One region of the Promicromonospora sukumoe genome, then DNA from elsewhere that is predicted to be linked to it. Evidence: predicted binding sites of a transcription regulator. Region 1 holds the regulator's gene; each other region holds the start of a gene.

Region 1 (7,368 bases):
TGTTCTCGGCGCTCGCGTACCTGCCCGTCGTCGTGCCGCCTGTCGTGGCCGTGCTGCTGTGGAAGTTCTTCTACGACGCCTCGCCCACCGGCGTGTTCAACACCATCGCCGGCTGGGTGGGCCTCGGGCCCTTCCCGTGGCTGCAGAACGCGGACAGCGCCATGCCGTCCCTGGTCCTGGAGGCGACCTGGGCCGCGGCCGGAGGGACCGTGATCATCTACCTCGCCGCGCTCGTCGGCGTCCGCACCGAGCTCTACGAGGCGGCCGAGGTGGACGGCGCGGGCGTGTGGCGCAAGATCTGGCACGTGACCCTGCCGCAGCTGCGCGGCGTCCTGTTCATCACGCTGATCCTGCAGGTCATCGGCACCTCCCAGGTGTTCCTGGAGCCGTTCCTGTTCACCGGCGGCGGGCCCAACAACGCGACCCTCACGGTCCTGATGCTGATCTACGACTACGCGTTCGGCAGCAGCCTCGGCGGCAACTACGGGGCCGCGACCGCCCTGAGCCTGATGCTCGCGGGCGTCCTGGCCGTCCTGTCCGCGGTCTACTTCCGCGTGACCCGACCCTGGAGCAGCTGACATGGCAGCCAAGAAATCAGCCGTCGCGGTGGCCGAGCGCGGCATCGTCTCCGCGCACGACCGGCGCCGCCCCAGCGTGCGCGGCTCGCTCGGCCTGCTCCAGGGCGGGCTGCTGCTCACCCTGGTCCTCGCCGGGCTCGGGCCGATCCTGTGGCTCGCCAAGGCCGCCGTCACCCCGACGCAGGACACCCTGCGGCAGCCGCTCGGCCTGTTCCCGAACGGGATCGACTGGGCCAACCTCAGCACCGCCTGGGGCCGGGCCGAGATCGACCACTACTTCGTCAACACGCTGATCCTCGCGGTGGGCGCCTGGTTCTTCCAGCTCCTCGTCGCGACCACGGGCGGCTACGTGCTGTCCGTGCTGCGCCCGAGGTACGGGAACCTGATCTTCGGCCTCGTGCTCGCGACGCTCTTCGTGCCGGCGGTCGTCCTGCTCGTCCCGCTGTACCTGACGATCCTCGACATCCCGCTCCTGCACATCAGCCTGCTCAACACGTTCTGGGCGGTCTGGCTGCCCATGGGCGCCAGCGCGTTCAACGTGCTGCTGGTCAAACGGTTCTTCGACGGCCTGCCGCGGGAGATCTTCGAGGCCGCGCGGGTCGACGGCGCCGGACCCTTCCGGCTGCTGTGGTCCATCGTGCTGCCCATGTCCAAGCCCATCCTCGGCGTCGTCTCGGTGTTCGCCGTGATCGCCGCCTGGAAGGACTACCTCTGGCCGCTGCTCGTGCTGCCCGACCCGGACAACCAGCCCCTGTCCGTCCGCCTGCCCGCCATCGCGCCCTACCTGGAGCTCGACGTGTTCCTCGCGGCGCTCGCGATCTCGACGGTGCTGCCCATCGCGCTGTTCCTCGCGTTCCAGCGCCTGTTCCTCAGTGGGGCGGGCCTGGGCGGGGCGGTCAAGGGGTAGGCCCGACGGCGCGTCGGGCCGGGTCTCCCTGACCTGGCCCGACGCCGGGTGCCCCTGACCTGGGCCGATGCGTGACTGATCCGTCTCCGGACGCTCGTCGGCGCCTGCCCGGGACCCGCGCCGGACCTGTGGACGGGGCGGGTGGATGTCGGTGGTCCGGCCTAGGATCGAACGTGTGACCAGCCTTCCCGACGCACCGCCCGCCAGCACCGATTCCGACGAGGTCCCCGAGGTGGAGGAGCTGCTCGACCTCGCCGTCGGACAGCTCGGTGGCGGGCGCAGAGACGGCCAGCACCGCATGGCCGTCGCGGTCGGCGAGGCGATCGACAAGGGTGAGCACCTGCTGGTGCAGGCCGGCACCGGTACCGGTAAGTCGCTCGGCTACCTGGTGCCCGCGGTCCGGCACGCCGTGGCCGCGCAGTCCAAGGTGATCATCTCGACCGCGACGCTCGCGCTGCAGCGCCAGGTCATCACCCGCGACCTGCCGCTCGTGGCCAAGGCCGTGGCGCCGCGGCTGCCGCGCGAGCCCCGCATCGCGCTGCTCAAGGGCTGGCACAACTACCTGTGCGTGCACAAGGTGGGCGGCGGCTATCCGGAGGACGAGGCCACGCTCTTCGACCTGCCCGGCGGGGAGGACCACCCCAAGACGGAGGAGGCCTCGGGCGGGGCCGCGCGTTCCCGGCGGCGGGACGACGGCGCCTCGCTCGCCGACCACGTCCGGCGCCTGCACGAGTGGGCGGGCGAGACCGAGACGGGCGACCGGGACGACCTGGTGCCCGGCGTGCCCGAGCGGGCCTGGCGGCAGGTGTCCGTCACCGCCATGGAGTGCCTGGGCGGCAAATGCCCCATGCTCTCCGAGTGCTTCCCGGACAAGGCGCGCGCGGCCTCGCGCGAGGCCGACGTCGTCGTGACCAACCACGCGATGCTCGGCATCGCGGCGACCGGCAGCCCGGGTGTGCTCCCGGAGCACGACGTCGTGGTGGTCGACGAGGCGCACGAGCTCACCGACCGCGTGACGTCGTCGGCCACCGTCGACCTGTCCATGGCGTCCGTGGAAAGCGCGGCGCGGCTGGCCCGCCGGCACGCCGGGACCAACACGGACACGCTCGACGCCGCGGCGCAGAGCCTCGGCACGCTGCTGGTCACCGCCCCGGCCGAGCGGTTCCCGAGCGGCCTGCCGGACGAGCTGCGCCTGGCGGTCGGCGCGGTGCGGGACGCGGCCCGCGAGGTGCTGAGCACGCTCAAGCCCGAGGGCGGCAAGGGCCCCCAGGGCAAGGACGGCGGCCAGCCCGACCCGGGCCTGAAGATGGCGCAGGGCGCGGTGCTCCAGCTCTTCGAGACGGCCGAGCGGATGGCGGCGCAGGACACGACCGCCGACGTGCTGTGGTGCTCGCGACCGGACAACGGGTGGGGCGGGTTCGGCGACAACGTGACGCGCCTGCACGCCGCGCCGCTGCACGTGGCCGGCCTGATCCGTACCCACCTGCTGGGGGAGTCGACGGGCGTGTTCACCTCGGCGACGCTGGCGCTGGGCGGCACGTTCGACGCCGTCGCCGGCACGCTCGGGCTGAACGGCAAGGACGCCCCGCCGTGGCACGGTCTCGACGCGGGCAGCCCGTTCGACTACCCCAAGCAGGGCATCCTCTACATCGCGCGGCACCTGCCCGCCCCGGGCCGCGAGCCCACCACGGAGGCGCAGCTCGACGAGATCGCCGAGCTGATCACGGCGGCCGGCGGGCGCACGCTCGGCCTGTTCTCGTCCCGGCGCGCGGCCAACGCCGCCGCCGAGGCGATGCGGGAGCGGCTCGACTTCCCGATCCTCGCGCAAGGCGACGACCAGCTCCCCACGCTGGTGCGGGAGTTCGCCGAGGACCCGGCGACCTGCCTGTTCGGCACCCTGTCCCTGTGGCAGGGCGTCGACGTGCCGGGGCCGTCGAACCAGCTCGTGCTCATCGACCGCATCCCGTTCCCGCGGCCCGACGACCCGGTCAAGGCGGCGCGCGCCCGGGCCATCGAGCAGGCGGGCGGCAACGGGTTCATGGCGGTCTCGGCCCAGCACGCGGCGCTGCTGCTCGCGCAGGGCGCCGGCCGTCTGGTGCGCAGCATGGACGACCGGGGCGTCGTGGCGGTCCTCGACCCGCGGCTCGCGACGGCGCGGTACGCGTCGTTCCTGACCCGGTCGATGCCCGGGTTCTGGCCCACGACCGACGGCAAGCTGGTCCGGGCGGCGCTCGCCCGGCTCGACACGTAGCCGTCGCTGCGCGGGTCCCACGGGCGTCGCGCGGACGCTCCTCTCCTTTGAGACCTAAGTTTCTCCGCTTTGGGGCGGCCCAAAGCGGAGAAACTTAGGTCTCAAAGGAGAGGAGCGTCAGCCCACGCGACGGGGGCCTCGGCGCCTAGCCTGAGGTCATGGCAGTCATCCCGGACGTCCCCGCCCAGCCCGCCGGCTCCCGGACCACCAAGATCGCCGTGGTGGGTGCCGGGGCCGTGGGCTCGACGCTCGCCTTCGCCGCGCTGACCCGCGGCTCGGCGCGCACCATCGCCCTGCTGGACATCGACCGGCAGAAGGTCGACGCCGAGGTGCTCGACCTGCAGCACGGCCTGATGTTCACGTCCCAGGCGCACGTCATCGGCTCGGACGACCCCGCGGTGTGCGAGGGGGCAGACGTCGTGGTCGTGACCGCCGGGGCCAAGCAGAAGCCGGGCCAGAGCCGCGTCGACCTGGCGGAGGCGACGATCGGGCTGATGCGCACCATCCTGCCGGGCCTGGTCGAGGCCGCGCCTGACGCGACGTACCTGATGGTCACCAACCCCGTGGACGTGGTGACCTACGCGGCCCTGAAGATCTCGGGCCTGCCGCGCGAGCGCCTCTTCGGCAGCGGCACCGTGCTCGACTCGTCCCGGCTGCGGGTCGTGCTCGCGGAGCGGTGCGGCGTCGCCGTCGGGAACGTGCACGCCTACATCGCCGGGGAGCACGGCGACTCCGAGATCGCGCTGTGGAGCTCGGCCTCGATCGGCGGCGTGCCGCTGCTCGACTGGGTGCCGGTGGGCGGTGCGGCGCCCCTGGACGCCGAGGTCCGCGCCGAGGTGCACCACGAGGTGGTCGACTCGGCGTACCGGATCATCGCGGGCAAGGGCGCCACCAACTACGCCGTCGGCCTGGCCGCCACGCGGATCATCGAGGCGGTGCTGAAGGACGAGCGCCGGATCATGCCGGTGTCCTCGCTGCTGGACGACTACTACGGCATCAGCGACGTGTGCCTGTCCGTGCCGTCCCTCGTGGACCGGCGTGGGGTCGCGGACCCGGTGCGGGTGCCGATGTCCGACGACGAGCTGGCCGGCCTGCGCGCCTCCGCGGAGAGCGTGCGCGCGGTACAGAAGCGGTTCGGGTTCTAGGTCTCGACAAGCTCGACCAGCGGGGGGTCAGGCTCGACCCGCGGGGGACCAGGCTCGACCGGCAAACGAAAGGCTCGACCAGCATTTCGCTGGTCGAGCCTGTCGAATCGCTGGTCGAGCCTGTCGAGACCTTCGTGCTCAGAGGCTCCGCAGCACCGCGACGACGCGGCCCAGGATCTGCGCCTCGTCACCCGGGATGGGCTCGTAGGCCGGGTTCTGCGGCAGCAGCAGCACGTGCCCGTCGGTCTGCTTGAAGGTCTTGACCGTGGCCTCGCCGTCGATCATGGCGGCGACGATCTCGCCCTGCTCGGCCACGTTCTGGCGGCGCACCACGACCCAGTCCCCGTCGCAGATCGCGGCGTCGACCATCGAGTCGCCCGCGACCTTGAGCAGGAACAGCTCACCGTCACCGACGAGCTGGCGGGGGAGCGGGAAGACGTCCTCGACGACCTGCTCGGCGAGGATCGGGCCACCGGCCGCGATGCGGCCGACCAGAGGCACGTACGACGGCGGCGGGGTGCTCGCGTCGTCGGGCACGGAACCGCCCCAGTGGACCTGGCCGCTGCGTCGCGGCTCCGGCCAGTGGATCTCGCCGCGCGTCGGCTTCTCGACCTGCTCGGCCAGGGGTTCGACGAGCTCCATGGCGCGCGGCCGGTTCGGGTCGCGGCGCAGGAAGCCCTTCTTCTCCAGCATCTGGAGCTGGTGCTTGACGCTCGACGGGCTGGCCAGCCCGACGGCCTCGCCGATCTCACGCATCGACGGCGGGTAGCCTCGCGTCTCGAACGACTGCCGGATCGTGTCCAGCACGAGGCGCTGCCGCTCGGTGAGGCGGTCTGCCGGCGAGATCGCGTGGACGTCGGCGACCGCCCCGTCGCCCGGCGCGTCCAACGTGGCGACACCCGAGAGTGCCGTGTCGACGGCTCTCGTGTCGCTGGTCCCGTCCCGTCCCGTCATGCCCGTGCCCCTCCCGTTCCGACAAATGTTCTCCTGTGCGCTGCCCACTCTAGATCACAAATGTGCTCGGCTCAAACGAATGTTCGAGCGTGTCTCGACACGGGCGGTGTCCCGTGCTACACAATGGTACGAGCGTTCGACGAACGTGTGTATGAACGGACAAGAGTTCGAATCGTCTTTCGAGGAGGGGCCATGGGGGACGTGATCCCGCTGCGGCAGTACACCCCGGCGTACGGGCAGGTGTCCGGAACGAGTGCCACGGTGCGGGCGTACCGGCCGAGCCCGGCGCACCCGGCCGGCCGAAGGCTCGCACCGGCCGAGCATCGCGCGGCCGCCCCGGCGCACGGACCGCGCCGGACGGGAGAGCCCCGCCAGGCACACGCACCCCGCCAGGGCTCCGCGCCCCACCGGTCGCATGCACCCCGCGAGTCCTACGCACCGCACCAGGCGTACGCGCGGCAGGCTCATCACCCCGCCACCGACCGGTCCGCGCTCGCCGACCGCCTCGGCCTGGCCGGCCTGCGGCTGACGCGCCGCGGCCGGGCCGTGCTCGTCCTGCTGGCGATGCTCCTGGTGGCGCCGATGGTCACGTGGGGGGCGACCGCCGTCGCAAGCGCCCCGGGCGAGCCGACCGAGGTGCGCGTGCACGCGGTGCAGCCGGGGGAGACGCTCTGGGGCTTCGCCCAGGAGGTCGCGGAACCCGGCGAGGATGTGCGGCAGGCCGTCGCCCGGCTGCAGGACCTGAACGAGATGTCGTCGGCCACGGTGCGTGTCGGCGAGCTGCTCCTGCTCCCGAAGGAGTGACGGGAAGCACCCCGAAAGTGGCCAGAGGCCACGATTCGCCGTCAAATGTTGCGGCGATGTTGCATGGGGGTGGTTTGCCCGCTTACGGTCGGGGCGCGACCGGATGTCTCCGGTCCGTGGCCGACCACGCTGGAGTGAGCATGCACTGCCCGTTCTGTCGCCACGCCGACTCGCGCGTGGTGGACTCGCGGACCGCCGACGACGGCCTGTCGATCCGGCGCAGGCGGCAGTGCCCGAACTGCAACCGGCGGTTCACGACCGTCGAGACCGCCAGCCTCTCCGTGGTCAAGCGCTCCGGCGCCACCGAACCCTTCAGCCGGGACAAGGTCGCCGCGGGCGTGCGCAAGGCCTGCCAGGGCCGGCCGGTCAGCGACGACGACCTCGCGATCCTGGCGCAGCGCGTCGAGGAGACCCTGCGCAGCAACGGCAGCGCCGAGATCGACGCCTACGAGGTGGGCCTCGCGATCCTCGGCCCCCTGCGCGAGCTCGACGAGGTGGCCTACCTGCGGTTCGCCAGCGTCTACCAGTCCTTCGACTCGCTCGAGGACTTCGAGAGCGCCATCACCTCGCTCCGCGCCGAGCGCGCCGAACGTGAGGCGGACCGCGCGGCGGCCCAGGCCTAGCCCACGTGTTGATCACAGCGGTTGCTGCCAGGATCGGCCCGGCTTTGGCAGCAGGTGCTGTGGTCGACGTCGTCGAACCGCTGGTGGGGACGAAAAGCGATTGGCA
Region 2 (7,368 bases), 1.4 Mb from region 1:
GCAGCGGGCGGCCCCGACCCCGTCGGACTCGACCACGGCCTCGGCGCCACACTCACCCCGGGCTTCCAGGGACGGGCTCGGCCCGAGGGCGTGACCCTCCCTCCCGGCCAGTACGAGGAGCAGGGCTTCCCGGTTCTCTCGGCCGGCCCGACGCCGAACATCGACAGCTCGCGGTGGAGCTTCACCGTCACCGACGAGTCCGGCGCTGCGAAGACCTGGACGTGGGCGGACCTGATGGCGCTCCCGCAGGACAAGCCGACCGTCGACATCCACTGCGTCACGCGCTGGTCCAAGTTCGGTACGCGGTGGCGCGGCGTCTCCCTCGACGTGCTGCTCGCCGACGTCCAGTCCACCGCCGACTTCGCGATGGTCGGCTCGTACGGCGGGTACACGACCAACCTCCCGGTCGCCGACCTGCTGGGCGGCAAGGCGTGGATCGCGCACACGTACGACGGCAAGCCGCTGCATCCCGAGCACGGCGGCCCTGCCCGGCTGCTCGTGCCGCACCTGTACTTCTGGAAGTCGGCCAAGTGGGTACGCTCGCTCACCCTCATGCCGACGGACCGGCCCGGCTTCTGGGAGAAGCTCGGCTACCACGACCTCGGCGACCCGTGGCGCGAGCAGAGGTACCAGGGTGACTGAGGCACGTCGATCGGCCACCACGCCAGAGGCCTCTGAGGCGACGGGGGTCGTCGAGCTGACCGGGGCGACCGGCGCAGCGGAGCCGCAGGGCGCGCGGCTCGGCGAGCGTTACGCCGTCCCGTCGGGTTGGCAGGTCGCCACGCTCGTCGGACGGCGCACCGAGAGCCCTTCGGCCGAGACCCTCGTGCTCGACGTCGCGGCGTGGCCGGGGCACCAGGCCGGGCAGCACCTCGACCTGCGCCTGACGGCCCCCGACGGTTACACCGCCGAGCGGTCCTACTCGATCGCGAGCGGCCCGACGCCGTCGGGCGCCGGCCGCGTCGAGGTCACGGTCCAGCGCGTCCGGGACGGCGAGGTGTCGCCCTACCTCGTCGACGACTTCCCGGTCGGATCGGCGATCGAGGTACGGGGGCCGATCGGCGGCTGGTTCGTCTGGGACCCGGCGCGGCACGCGGGCACGCCCGTGCTGCTCCTGGCCGGCGGCTCGGGTCTGGTCCCGGTGATGTCGATGGTCCGCGCCCGCCGCGCCGCCGGGGACCGCACGCCGTTCCGCCTGATCTACTCCGTGCGCACGCCGGACGACCGGCTCTACACCGACGAGCTGGACGCGCTCGCAGCCCGCGGCGACGGCTTCGAGGCCAGCACGATCTACACCCGCGCGGTCTCGCTGACGGCGCTGCGCGGCCCGCGCCGGCTGACGTCGTCCGAGGTCGCCTCGTGGGGCTGGCCGCCCGAGCTGGAACCGCGGGTGTACGTGTGCGGCCCGACGGGGTTCGTCGAGGCGGTCGCACGCATGCTCGTCGCCCAGGGGCACGACCCGGCCCGCGTCCGGACGGAGCGATTCGGCCCCGCCGGGGACTGAGGGGCGGATCGTGTAGAGGGCTGTTCGGCCAGTCCGGTGCAGGCCGGAACGGGCGGTGTGCGCCGGAGTGGCCGGGTGCTTCCTGCAGGTGGCGCTCAGATCGTCGCGTTTCCGGTGGGCGGCCCGTGGACAAGGGCGGGCGTGCCCGACCTTGGACCTGCGTGCGCCGTCGCGCCGTGTCTGCATGGCCCTGCCCTTCCCTCGTTCGTCGCGAGCTCCGGCTGCTCGCCCATCGGTCGATTCCCCCTCGTCACACGGTCTCGTCATGCGGTGCCCGTGCGGGTCGGGGGAGTGACGTGCCCGTTCGGGTGCGTGAAGTGCCAGCCGTCGTCGTAGTGCATGGCGATGTTCTGTGTGTCGACGAGATCGTGGTGGTGGAAGCAGAGCAGTGCCGCGTTGGCGGTCGAGGTCTCGCCGCCGTGCGCCCAGTGGCGCAGGGCATGGTGGACCTCGCAGCGGGCGGGCGGTTGGTCGCACTGACCGTAGACACACCGTTGGTCGCGGGCGATGACCGCTCTGCGCAGCTGCCCGGTGACGGTCCGCTTGCTGCGCCCGACGTCCAGGATCTGCGAGTCGGGCCCGAACACGATGCGCGTGACCTCGCTGTCGCAGGCGATGCGCCGCAGCACGGACGCGGGGACCGGGGTGCTCGTCTCGGTGAACACCGCCGGGCGCTTGATGTCGGGGACGCCGTCCGTGCTGGTCGACCCGGCACCTGCACCAGTGCCTGCGTCGGTGCCTGCGACCGCGCCGAAAAGGCCAGGTCCAGGAACAACGGGGTGAACGGGGTCGGCAACACCAGTCGCAGGCGGCCTCGCCCTGGTCCAGGTGGTTGGTGCCGAGCCGCTCCCGGGCCGGGTTGCCGTGCTCTTGGCTGCGAGGGCCTGGAGCTCTGTCCGGGAGACCGTCACGCTGAGGTGCGGGCGGACCGACGCACCGGTGCCGGTGTGACCGTGGTCGAGCACGATGCTGCTGAGGTCCGCGAGTGCCTGGCCGCGGCGCTGGCCGGGCGTGCGGTCGTCGTCGGCGGCGGGCGCGCCCATGATCGAGCCGATCGCCGCGGTCAGGGTCTGCCCGTGCTCCTCCGTGAGGAATCCGCTGAGGTGGTAACCGCCGATGGTGGGCGCCACGTCGAGGTACTCGCGCTGCCGAGCCTTCGTGTAGCCGCGCTCGTCGGCCTCCGGGTCGGCGTGGCGGGCGAAGTAGCGCACCAGACCGCGGAACCGGTCGGGACCGTTCTGCTCCGACCAGTCCAGGAGCTGCTCCTCCCAGGTAGGGGCGCCGGGGGCCGCGGTGTCGCCCGCTCCGTCGCCCATCTCCTCGACGGGCGTGGAAGACACTGGCTCCTCGACCTGGTCACCACCGTCAGGGACGTCAACGGGCTCGATGGTCGCCACGTCGACGGCGGGGGCGGCCAGTGCGTCGGTACGGACGGTGCTGGTGGTGGCGACGTCGACCAGGGCCCGGATCTTGTCGGTGCCGACCCGGCCGGCCAGGGCCGCGAGCAGCGTGGCGGGCAGATGGTCGCGGAGCGCCTTGGCGGTCCGGACGTCACGCCGCGCCGTCTGGGTCCGGGTGTCCTCGGCACGGGCCAGCCAGACGGCGAAGCTCCGGGCACCCGTCTGTGCCCAGAGACCGGCGGCCTCGATCCGCGGCAGGATCGACCAGCGCACGGCGTTCATCCGGGTGCCCGCCACCCGCAGGTGCGCCGACGCCGCCACGAGACGCGCAGTGGTCAGGGGCCCGTGACCGTTGTCCGGCCCCAGGCTCCCGGCCAGCTCGTCCAGGAGTCCGTCGAGATCTGCCAGGACCTCCTCCACGGGGCGCGAGGCACCTGATCGCTCATCCGCAGCCATGCTTCCCACCGCCTCTCGTGCACCGGAATGTCGTCGCCGGGCACCAGTGCGGCCCTCGGCGTTGACCCGATACTATCGAACAGGCGTGCGCAAGGTTGGTCAGAAGAAAGATCTGTGGATAACTTTTCGCAGGCCGTGTGACGGGTACCGTGGAGCGCATGGAAACCGAAAAGCCGGCCGGTCCACGAGGACCGGCCGGCTCGTCAGCCGCCGTCAGCAGGCGATCGACAGCAAGCCGCCTACCTCTCACCCCGCCCCAGCTTCGACGGCCACCAGACCTTGCGGCCGATGTCGTAGGCGAGCGCCGGGACCAGCAGCGAGCGGACCGCGAACGTGTCGAGCAGCACGCCGAACGCCACGATGAACGCGAGCTGCGCCAGGAACAGCACCGGGATCACCGCCAGGGCCGTGAAGGTCGCCGCCAGCACCAGTCCCGCCGACGTGATGATGCCGCCCGTCAGCCGCAGCCCGCGCAGCACGCCCTCACGGGTGCCGTGCACGAGCGACTCCTCCCGGACGCGGGTCATCAGGAAGATGTTGTAGTCGATCCCGAGTGCCACCAGGAACACGAACCCGAACAGCGGGACCGCCGGGTCGGCGCCGGGGAACCCGAACACGCCGTCGAAGACCAGCGCGGACACGCCCATCGCGGTACCGAAGGACAGCACGGTGGTCAGGATGAGCAGCACGGGGGCCAGGATCGACCGCAGCAGCAGCATGAGGATCAGCAGGATCACCACGAGCACGATCGGCACGATGACCGTGCGGTCGCGGATCGACGCCTCGTTCGTGTCAAGGTCCGTGGCCGATTCGCCGCCGACCAGGGCAGCGGGCAGCTCGTCGGCGTAGGCGGAACGCAGGTCGCGCACCGTCTGCTCCGCCGCCAGGGAGTCCGCGGCGTCGCCGAGCGTGCCCTGGAGCAGCACCGCGCCGTCGGACACCACGGGTTCCGGGGCGGGCGAGCCGGGCGGGCCGAACGGCTGGACGCCGTCCGCGGTCACGGGTGCGGTCGCGCTCGCGGTGTCGGCCGAGATCGCGACGCCCTCGATGCCGTCGTCCGCCAGCAGCACGTCGGCGGCGCGCTGCAAGTCCTCCTGCGGCGCGATCACGTAGACCGGGCTGCCGGAGCCGGCCGGGAAGTGTTCCGCGAGCCGTTCCTGCCCGTCGCGGGCCTCCGAGGAGCCCAGGACGAGCTCCGACTGCGGCACGCCGGAGGCCTGGAGCTGGGTGATCCCGATGCAACCGAGGGCGAGCACGGCCGCCGTCGTGATCCAGATGGCGCGCGGCCTGGCGCGGATGGCGCGCGAGACGCGCCCCCACAGGCCGGTCTCCAGGGCACCGGACTGTGCGGCGTCCGGGTCGTAGACGGGACGGCGCGGCCAGAACGCCGCACGGCCGAACGCCAGCAGGAGGGCCGGCAGCAGGGTGAGCGCGGCGAGCATCGAGAACGCGATGCCGACGGCGGCGACCGGGCCGAGCGTGCTGTTGGACCGCAGCTCGCTGAACAGGAGGCAGAGCAGGCCGGCGATGACGGTACCGCCCGACGCCAGGATGGGCTCGAACGAGCCGCGCAGCGCGCGCAGGGTCGCGGTCCACTTGTCCGGCGTGTGCAGCAGTTCCTCGCGGAACCGCGCCACGTACAGCAGGGCGTAGTCCGTCGCGGCGCCGATCACCAGGATGAAGAGGATGCCCTGGGTCTGCCCGCTGAGCAGCAGCACCCCGGAGTTCGCCAGGTGCCAGACCGTCAGCAGCGCGACGCACAGCGCGAACATGCTGGTGGCGAGCACTGCCAGCGGCAGCAGCAGCGACCGGTAGACGATGATCAGGATGACCAGCACCGCGGCCAGCGCCACGCCGAGCAGCAGACCGTCGATGCCGGCGAACGCCTTGACCAGGTCGCTGGAGAAGCCGGCGGGGCCGGTCACGTACAGCTCGACCCCCTCGGGCAGGTCCGCCGCCAGGGTCTCGCGCAGCTCGGCGGTCGCCTCGCCCACGTCGGCGTCGCCGGACAGGGGCACGAACGCCTGGGCGGCCAGGCCGTCGTCCGACGGGATGGCGGGAGAGACGTCGCCGTCCACCACGTCCAGGCCGCCGACGGCGGTCAGCCCGTCGCCGATCGTGGTGAGCTGGTCGTCGGTGAGCTCGTCGGGCGAGACGAAGACGACCAGGGCGGGGATCGCGTCGCCCTCGGTGAAGCCCGAGAGCCGTTCCTGCACCTCGGTCGCCTCGGCGGTCTCGGGCAGGTAGGCGGTGCGGTCGTTGGAGGAGACCTCGTCGATCCGGCCGAAGTAGGGGCCGCCGACGGAGGCGCCCACCAGCCAGACGAGGATCAGCACGGCGGGCAGCGTCACCCGGAGCCAGCGCGGTACACGGGAGGTCATCGTCGAGGAGCCTGTCCTGGTAGGGGAACTGGTAGGGGGAGGAGTGGTGGAGGGCGGTGTGCTCACGAGGTGACCCGCTCCCAGCTCGCCACGGCGCCGGGGACGACGACGAACAGCGGGTGGGCGGCGGGCGTCCCGGCCGTGGCGACCTGGGCGCGGTGCCCGGGCGAGCGGACGGCGAGCTTGCGCAGCAGGTGCTGCCGCTCGAGCTCGAGCTGCCCGGAGGTCACGACGATGCGGGTCGCCTCGCGCGTGGCCTGGTCGAGCGGTCGTGCGATCCGTTCCGCGTCGAACTGGTAGCCGCGTTGTGTCGCCTCGTCCCGCACACCGTGCAGGTAGCTCGAGATGGCGGTGACGGGCTCCGGGTGCGCGTGGAAGCGTTCGAGCTGGGGGTGTGCGGTGTATCCCGCGGTGTGGCCGAACAGCACGGCCTGCGCCAGTAGCGCCTCGCGCCAGCAGGCGACGAGCCCCTGCCGGTCGAGCAGCGCGGGATCGAGCGACCAGAGCCTCATGGGCGTCGTCGGCTCCTTCATATCGTTAAGGGTTCCTGCAACAGGGGCGCCTGGCGTGCGACGCGATTTCGACCAGAGGGTCCCAAAAATCGCTAGCCAGGCTATATTCAAGTGTATGACGCATTATCCAGCGAGGTAAAATCCGACCGTGGAGCCTGAAGCTGTGTCGGACATCGAGCCCGAACCGTCGATGCTGGACCCGCGCGTCATGGACCCCGACGAGGAGATCGTGCGCAGAGCCGGCATGGACGACCAGGACGTGGACCAGGTCGTCCGCGTCCTGGAAGCGCTGCGCGGCTGGCGCGAGACCGAGCGTCGGATGAGCGAGGCGTCGCGCCGCTACATGAAGCTCGGCGACACCGACATGCGCGCGCTGCGCTACATCATCGCCATGCAGAACCACGGACGCGTCGTGACGCCGGGCGCCATCGCGGAGCACCTGGGCATCACGACGGCATCGACCACCAAGCTGATCGACCGCCTCGCCGCGGGCGGGCACGTGAACCGGCTCCCGCACCCGAGCGACCGGCGCAGCCTCGCGATCGAGGTGACGCCGGAGACGCGGCGGGCGGCCCGCGAGACCGTCGGGCGCAGCCACGCGCGCCGGTTCGACGCCGCGGCCCGGCTGACGCCGCCGGAGCGGGAGATCGTCGCCCGGTTCCTCGACGACCTGGCGAACACGGACCGCGAGCCCGAGGGCGACCCGGCCGCGTACACGCGCACGGGCGACGAGGTCACGGCGGAACTCCTCGACCGGGACTGACCGGACTGATCTGGAAACTGATCTGGACGGATCTGGACTGACCCCCGGCCGAGCCGTCGTCACACGGAAGTGAGCCCGACCGAGGCCGAGGTCCGCGCGAGCCGGAGCCCACGCGGACCTCGGCCCTGGCCTCACACCTCCAGCAGCACCCGCACGTCCCACGGGCCGAGCTCGAGCTCCGCACCCGCGGCCAGCTCCTCACCGCTGAGCAGGTCCCGGACCGCGCCTGGCAGCACGAAGGTGCTCGGTTCCCAGGACCACGAGTGCACGAACCGCACCCGGTCGCCGGCGGGGTTCCGAGCGCCGGTGACGGTCTGCGAGGGGGCCTGCGGGCGCCACCGCAGCGTCCCGG
Region 3 (7,368 bases), 1.2 Mb from region 1:
ATGGCGTTCTGGGTGCTCTCGGGCAGCGGGATGGGCCTGGTATACCCGACGCTTTCCGTGCTCACCCTCGAGCTGGCACCGCCGCACGAGCAGGGCTCGGCCTCGTCCGCACTCCAGGTCGCCGACGCCGTCGCAGCGGCGATCGCGTCCTCCGCGACCGGCGCGCTGCTCTGGACCCTGTACGACGTCGCCGGGCTGCCCGCCTACGCCGTCGTCCTGGGCCTGACGGGGCTGCTGGCGGCGACGGCGGTCCTGCTCGCGGGGCGGACCCGGGTCGTGGGCTCGGTCCCTGCGTCCTGAGCCCCGTGCGCTGTTCCGACGCAGGGCGGGGACAGCGCACGGCACCGACCTGAGGGCTGGTGAAGGCCCAGGGCAGGTTAAGACTTAGGACAGATTGAGACCCCACGGCATCGAGGGCGCTGACCCGGACGGTGCGGCCTGCTCGGCGTGGTCGTGCGCCTCGCCCCGCGGTTGAGACCCCTGGGCAGGTTGAGACCCCCGGGGGGTTCGGGCATCCAGCGGCGGGTCACGGACGGGCCGTGACAGCGGGCGCGACAGAGACAGGGGATGCTGGCACCGGTCCTGCGGTCGTGGTCGTGTTGCCACAGTCGGGCGGGCGTGGTGTTCGCCCGCCCGACGCCGGAGGTGTTGGTCATGCGGCCGCCGCATGTGGTGTGCCGGTCGGGTCGTCGGGCTCAGCAGGGTTCGGTCCGAACCCGCGCTCGGCTTGCAACACCCCCGTCCGGCCGTGGCGGTCATGCAGCCACAGCCGGCGGCGTGCCGGCCTGATCGTCGGACCCGCCGCTGTCCGGTGCAGGCTCGATCGCTTCGGGCAGGCGGATACGGTGACCACGCGCGTCGGTGAACGCCCACCCCGTCTCCACCAGCACACCCACCGTGGTGCTGGTCGTGGTGGGCTTGCCGGCCCAGGCCATGGCGATACCCCGGGTATCGACGAGCTGGTGATGGAACCAGCACAACAACGCACTGTTGCTCACAGACGTGGCACCACCCTGGGCCCAGTGCGTGACCGCGTGATGCACCTCGCACCGCGACGGCGGCTGATCACACCCCGGGAACACACAATGCCCGTCCCGTGCGATCACCGCACGACGCATCTGCCCCGAGACCGTCCGCTGCGCCCGACCCACATCCACCACCGCACCATCCGGACCGAACACCACCCGGGTGACCGCACTGTCACACGCCAACCGCCGCAACAACCCCCGCGGCACCCGACCACCCGACTCCGAAAACACCCCACCACCCGATGACAACAACCCCGGACCAGCACCAGCACCAGCACCAGCACCAGCACCAGGCGATCCTGCGGTCTCCGCGGGTCCTGCTGGGACCGCCGGGTCTGCTGCACCCGCGACGCCGCCAGTCAGTCCCGTCCCGGGTCGTCGGCCGCTCCCCCGGCGCGATTGGCCGGGGGCGGTCTGGCCGCAGGTCAGGCAGGAACCGTCGCGGGTGCGGGTGACCTGGGTAACCAGCTCCGACCAGGACACCGTCACATTCAGATGCGGCGGGATCGACGCACCCGGAGAGACCTGGTTGGTGTCCAGGACCAGACGCGCGAGATCCGCCAGGCCCTGCGCCCGACGCTGACCCGGTCCCCTGTCGTCGCCCGCTGCCGGGGCGCCCAGGAGCGAGGTGATCGCCGTCGTGACCAGCAGGCCGTGCTCGTCGGTGAGGAACCCGGCCACGTGGTAACCGCCCAGCGTCTTGGACACGTCCAGGAACTCACCCGCGGCGGCCTTGTCGTCGTCGAGGTCGTCGGTGTCGGGGTCGGTGACCGTCGCGAACCGGCGGGCCACGATCCGGAACTGGTCCGCGTTCAACACCCCCGCCTCGTGTAGCACCAGGCCCTCACCCGTGACCAACGTGCCCTCGCTGACCGCGGTCTGCAGCACCTGCGTGATCCGGTCGCGGGTTCGGGTGCCGTCCGGGTCGTCCTGCGGGTCCGGCAGGTCCACCGCGACCGTGTGCACGAACGCCTCCGGGGTCGTCGGCTCACCGGTGCGGGTATCGATCAACCACGCCAGGGCGTCCTCGCGCGTCTCGCTCGTGGGCGCTACCTCCGTCATCACCCGGGCGTGATCCACCCCCACGGTGCCATTCACCAGGCGCTCCCGCGTGGCGGGCAGTGCGGTCGCCAGGCGGCGGGCTGTGGTCACGTCCTTACGGGCCGTGGACGCCGAGACGCCCTCACGCAGCCGGAGCCAGGACGCGAACGTGCGGGCCATGCCGCCCGACCGCCAGGAACCGTCGTCCTCGATCCGCGGCAGCACCGTCAACCGCACCCCGTCCAGCCGGCCCGCGACCCGACGGATCCGGGCGTGCGCGTCCATTAGACGGCCCACCGACGGGGCCTCCCACCCCCGGAGCACCTCCGGGGTGAGCAGGCCTGCCAGCTCACCAACTGCGGTTTCGATCCGGGCCAGCACACCCTCCAACGAACCCACACCCACGGCACCGCCACCAGCACCGCCACCAGCACCGGCACCGGCACCGGCACCGGCACCGCCGGCAGCGCTAGCGGCGTCAGAAGCACCAGCACCGCCGTTGCCCGCACCAGCCGGGGGCACGCCTCCTGGTCCCGTCCCGTTGTTCGACTCCATCGATGCCACCCCCTGTCCTCGCTGTTCGCCTGACACCATTGTCTCGAACATTTATACGCATCGCGAGGCACATTTGAAATCTGTGGATAACCCTTCGCACCGGGCAAGGAGGCGCCAGCGCTACCTGCCCTCGCGGTCCCCGGCCGACCTGGCGAGGCTGTGCTCATGGACGAGTTCACCGAGTACATCGCCGGCCTGGACGGACCGGCCAAGGACGCCGTCGAACACGTGCGGACCCGCGCGCTGAAGCTCGTGCCCGACGCCGAGGAGGGCATGAGCTACGGCATGGCCGCCCTGCGCTACCGCGGCAGCCCGCTCGTCTCGGCGCGGGCCACGGCCAAGCACATCGGGCTGTACCCGTTCAGCCCGTCCGCGATCGACGCGCTCGCACCGGACCTCGCCGGCTACTCCACGTCGAAGGGCACCGTGCGGTTCACGCCCGAGCGGCCGCTGCCCGACGACGTCCTGGACCGCCTCGTCCTGTTTCGTCGCGACGAGATCGACGCCATGCGGTCACGGTGATCCGCCCGAGGACGACGACCCACCGCGAGACTCACCCGAACGCTCACCGAGGCCCGGTATCAGCCTCCGGCTCGAAGACGCTGCGCGTGCCGCGCGTCAACCACAGCACCAGCCGGTCGACCAGCCACACGGCCGCGAGCGCCGCCCCGGCGACGGGGGCTCCGGCGCGCCAGCACAGGTATCCGACGACGCCGAAGAGGGCCGCCTCCAGCACGAGCTTGACCCAGGGCGGGATCACCACGGGGGCCTTCGGCGAAAGGAACGTCGCCCAGAGTGCGATGACGACGATCGGCGCGAGCACGACGGCGGCGATGCGCCATCCGCCGTCGGCGAGATTCCAGGCGGCGTAGCCCGCGGCCGCGGCGAGGCCGAGCTCGAGGAGGAAACGCACGACGAGAGCAGTTGTTCGCACGAGCGCAAGGGTACTCAGCATGCGTCGTCCGACGGCAGGCACGTCCGACGGCGCACCCCGCACGACAACGCGACCTGTCCGACGACACACCACTACCGACCGCGGCCGAGCTCCACTCCCCCGTCCCTCGTGCCGATGTCTCCGTTGCGGCTGTCACGTCTCGGGCTCCTGTCACGTCTCGGACCCCTGTCCCGTCGAGGGGGTATGACGCGAGACGATGTCCGTATGACGGAGCCGACGGAGTCGATGGAGCCCCTGACCTCGCCGTCGGGCACCGCAAGGAACCCAGGAGACACCGGCACGGCGCAGCGCCCTGGCACCTTCCTGGACGATGCCGCGCTCGGGCGGCTGCGGCCACTGTCGTTCACAGTGGCCTACCGGATGCTCGGCAGCGTCGCCGAGGCGGAGGACGTGGTGCAGGAGGCGCTCACGCGCGTCTCGCAGACGCCCGACGTGCGCAACCCGGACGCGTTCGTCACCACGGTCACGACGCGGATCGCCATCGACGTGCTGCGTTCTGCCCGGGTGCGGCGGGAGTCGTACGTGGGTGAGTGGCTCCCGGAGCCGCTCGTCGGCCCCTTCCCGTCGCTCCCGGTGGCGATGGCCACGCCGTCGCCCGACGTCGCGCGGCACGCCGAGCTCGCCGACGACCTCTCCACGGCGTTCCTGGTGCTGCTGGAGACCCTGACCCCCACCGAGCGGGCCGCGTTCCTGCTGCACGACGTGCTCGGCTTCCCGCACAGCCAGGCCGCCGACGTGATCGGCACGAGCGAGGTCGCGGCGCGGCAGCTCGCCTCGCGTGCCCGACGTCGGATCGCGGCGAGCACGACGGCTCAGGCCCCGGCGTCGAACTCCAGCGAGAACTCGACCCCGGCACACCCCCGCGCACAGGCACAGCCCCCAGCACAGGCCCAGCCACCGGCGCAGACGCACGCCGACACCCCCGCCCCGGCACGGAGCACCCGGCCACGCAGCGCGGCCGACCGGGCGCGCGCCGAGCAGCTCGTGTCCCGCTTCCTGGCCGCGTGCGAGGACGGCGCGGTCGACTCGTTCCTGGAGCTGCTGACCGAGGACGTCGTGCTCACGGGCGACGGCGGCGGGAACGTGCCGCAGGGCATGTCGATCGTCCGGCCGGTCGCCGGGCGGGTGACGGTCGCCCGCATGCTGGCCACGTTCATCAGCCGGGGCGCGCCGCTCCACTTCGAGCGGGCGCTCGTGGGCGGCGAGCCGGGACTGCTCATCGTGGCCGACGACGCCGTCGGCGGCGGCCTGATCGGCACCTGGTCGTTCGAGGTGTCGGACGGACTGCTGTCGGGCATCCGCGGTGTGATCAACCCCCGCAAGCTCGGGCACCTGGGGCCGCTCGCGGACCTCGACCGGTTGCAGGCAGCCCTGCGGCGCGAGCTGGAGGAGCGCACGGCGGCCCGGCGCGCCGCAGCGCACCGGGCCGATGACCAGCCGTCAGACAGCTAGCCGACCACGAGCCAGCCGCCCGAGCGTCAGACCGCAGAACGGTCGCCCGTCGGTTCCGCCGTCGGCCCGGCCGTCGTGCCGGCGTCGGCCAGGGGCGCCTCCCGCACGAACCACATCAGCACGAGGCCGAAGAGCACGACGGCGACGATCCCGAGCGTGCCCCAGATGGTCGCGCCCGTCGCGGCGATGGTGACGGTCCACAGGAGGCTCGACATCCAGGACGAGGCGCGCCCGGTGGTGGCGTAGAGGCCGAAGATCTCGGACTCCTTGCCCGCCGGCGTCACGCGGGCGAGGTAGGACCTGGACGCCGCCTGGGCCGGGCCCACGCACGCGGAGAGCGTCAGCCCGCCCACCCAGTAGACGATGGGCCCCAGGTCGCGCAGGAACACGACACCCAGCCCCGCGACGACGATGATGCTGAGCGTGCTGAGGATGACGGAGCGCGGGCCGAAGCGGTCGTCGGCGATGCCCACGAGGACGGTGCTGATGCCGGCCACGAGGTTGGCGGCGATCCCGAAGATGATCACCTCTTCGGAGGAGAACCCGAAGCTGACGCTGCCGATGATCGCGCCGAACGCGAAGACGCCGCTCAGCCCGTCGCGGAACACGGCGCTGGCCAGCAGGAACCAGAAGGTGCGGCGCGAGGTGTGCCACAGGCCCTTGATGTCGCGGTACAGCACCACGTAGCTGGCGAAGAAGCCGACCGTGGCGCGGCCCTTGGTGGGGGGCAGCTCCGGCACGAAGGCCAGGATGGGCCAGGCGAACGCGATCGCCCAGATCGCGCAGCCGACGGCGATCACACGGTAGGCGAGGCCGTTGTCGGTGGGCATGCCCCACCAGTCCGCACCGTTGGCGATGACCACGAACAGCAACGCCAGGATGCCGCCGACGTAACCGAGGCCCCAGCCGAGCCCGGACACCTTGCCGACCGTCTTCGGCGTGGCGACGGACACCATCATGGCGTTGTAGTTCACGCCGGCGATCTCGTTGAGCACGCTGCCGAGGCCGATCAGCGCGGCGCCGAGCACGAAGTACGCCGGGTCGGCCTCGACGAACCAGAGCGCGAGCATGCACAGCACCATGCCGACCGTGCCGCCGGCGAGCCACGCCTTGCGCCGGCCGCTGGCGTCGGCGCGCTGCCCGAGCACGGGGGCGAGCACGAGGATGAGCAGACCCGCGAGGGTGTTCCACAGACCCACCCCGCTGCTCAGCTCGGCAAGGCCGTGCTGGTAGGCGGGGTCGTCCTCGCTCAGGGCCGCGATGGCCGGGTCCAGGAACGCGTCCGTCGTCAGGTACAGCGCGGTGAAGACGAACGTGAGGATCACCGTGTTGAACGGCTGGGTGCCCCAGTCCCACAGCGCCCAGGAGATCACCTGGCGGCGCGGGACCCGCACCCCCTCCTGCAGCTCGAGGCCCATCTTCGGGGGCGTCGGTGTCTCACGGGCAGCGGGCGCCTGCGAGTCGGGTCCGGGAACGGCGTCGGTCATGGCCGCAGTCTGCCCGGGTCGCATGAATCGTGGGTGCTGGAGCGGTCACGATCTCATACCGACACACGTGTCAGACGTACAGGTCACGGGGGTGACCTGTACGTCTGACACGTGAGGGGCGGATGGCCGGTGCCCGACGGGCACAGTCAGAGTGCTCGGTCAGAGGGCTAGGTTGTGGCGGCCGATCTGGTCCGTCGCGAAGACACCCGCGAGCGCCATGGTGAGGTCGAGCTCGGCCAGGACGTGCTCGGCGACGGCGCGCACGCCGTCGGCGCCCGCGAGGGCGAGGCCGTAGACCCAGGGGCGGCCCAGGAGCACGGCGTCGGCGCCGAGGGCGAGCGCGGTGAAGACGTCGGCGCCGCTGCGGATACCGGAGTCGAACAGGACGGGGACCGTGCGCCCCGAGCCCCCACCGGACTGCGCCCGGACGGCGTCGACCACGGGGGCGAGGGCGTCGATCGAGGCGACGGCGTTGTCGATCTGCCGTCCCCCGTGGTTGGACACGATGATGCCGTCGGCGCCGTGGTCGAGGGCGGCGCGGGCGTCGTCGGGGTGCTGGATGCCCTTGACCAGGATCGGGAGGCTGGTGCGTTCGCGCAGCCAGGCGAGGTCGGTCCAGGTCAGCGTCGAGCGGGAGAAGACCCCCAGGAACGTCTCGACGGCGGCGCGGGCGTGGGGCTGGGCCAGGTTGCGCAGGGTGGGGCCGGGATGGTGGCGCGCCATCGAGAGCAGGGAGCGGACGGCGGCGGGCGTGGGCCGGTTCGACGTCGCCGCCTCCCCTTCCGTTCCCGACGACGCAGCCTCCTGGACCCGGGCCTCGACGAGCTCACGGAACCGGGGGTCGCTGAGG

The links. Region 1 encodes LexA, which represses DNA repair genes until DNA is damaged. Its sites were predicted from a motif close to TCGAACANNTGTTCGA; they were not measured.
Region 2: FHX71_RS10745 (HNH endonuclease signature motif containing protein) is a predicted target of LexA. The motif match lies at 3,436-3,451, and genes of this name have one in related genera.
Region 3: FHX71_RS28795 (HNH endonuclease signature motif containing protein) is a predicted target of LexA. The motif match lies at 2,668-2,683, and genes of this name have one in related genera.

The regions. Positions count from the first base shown of each region.
Region 1 is NZ_JACGWV010000001.1:982,206-989,573, forward strand. It holds gene FHX71_RS04375 (carbohydrate ABC transporter permease) at 1-578, shown strand, start outside; gene FHX71_RS04380 (carbohydrate ABC transporter permease) at 580-1,485, shown strand; gene FHX71_RS04385 (ATP-dependent DNA helicase) at 1,631-3,736, shown strand; gene FHX71_RS04390 (L-lactate dehydrogenase) at 3,895-4,881, shown strand; gene lexA (transcriptional repressor LexA) at 5,020-5,835, opposite strand; gene FHX71_RS04400 (LysM peptidoglycan-binding domain-containing protein) at 6,028-6,639, shown strand; gene nrdR (transcriptional regulator NrdR) at 6,780-7,262, shown strand; gene FHX71_RS04410 (DUF5302 domain-containing protein) at 7,322-7,368, shown strand, end outside.
Region 2 is NZ_JACGWV010000001.1:2,430,472-2,437,839, reverse strand. It holds gene FHX71_RS10755 (sulfite oxidase-like oxidoreductase) at 1-642, shown strand, start outside; gene FHX71_RS10750 (ferredoxin reductase) at 635-1,504, shown strand; gene FHX71_RS10745 (HNH endonuclease signature motif containing protein) at 1,768-3,360, opposite strand; gene FHX71_RS10740 (MMPL family transporter) at 3,600-5,741, opposite strand; gene FHX71_RS10735 (pyrimidine dimer DNA glycosylase/endonuclease V) at 5,804-6,253, opposite strand; gene FHX71_RS10730 (MarR family winged helix-turn-helix transcriptional regulator) at 6,402-7,016, shown strand; gene FHX71_RS10725 (beta-galactosidase) at 7,148-7,368, opposite strand, start outside.
Region 3 is NZ_JACGWV010000001.1:2,146,130-2,153,497, reverse strand. It holds gene FHX71_RS09470 (MFS transporter) at 1-300, shown strand, start outside; gene FHX71_RS28795 (HNH endonuclease signature motif containing protein) at 756-2,624, opposite strand; gene FHX71_RS09460 (iron chaperone) at 2,790-3,146, shown strand; gene FHX71_RS09455 (YrdB family protein) at 3,190-3,558, opposite strand; gene FHX71_RS09450 (sigma-70 family RNA polymerase sigma factor) at 3,784-5,031, shown strand; gene FHX71_RS09445 (MFS transporter) at 5,058-6,518, opposite strand; gene FHX71_RS09440 (alpha-hydroxy-acid oxidizing protein) at 6,678-7,368, opposite strand, start outside.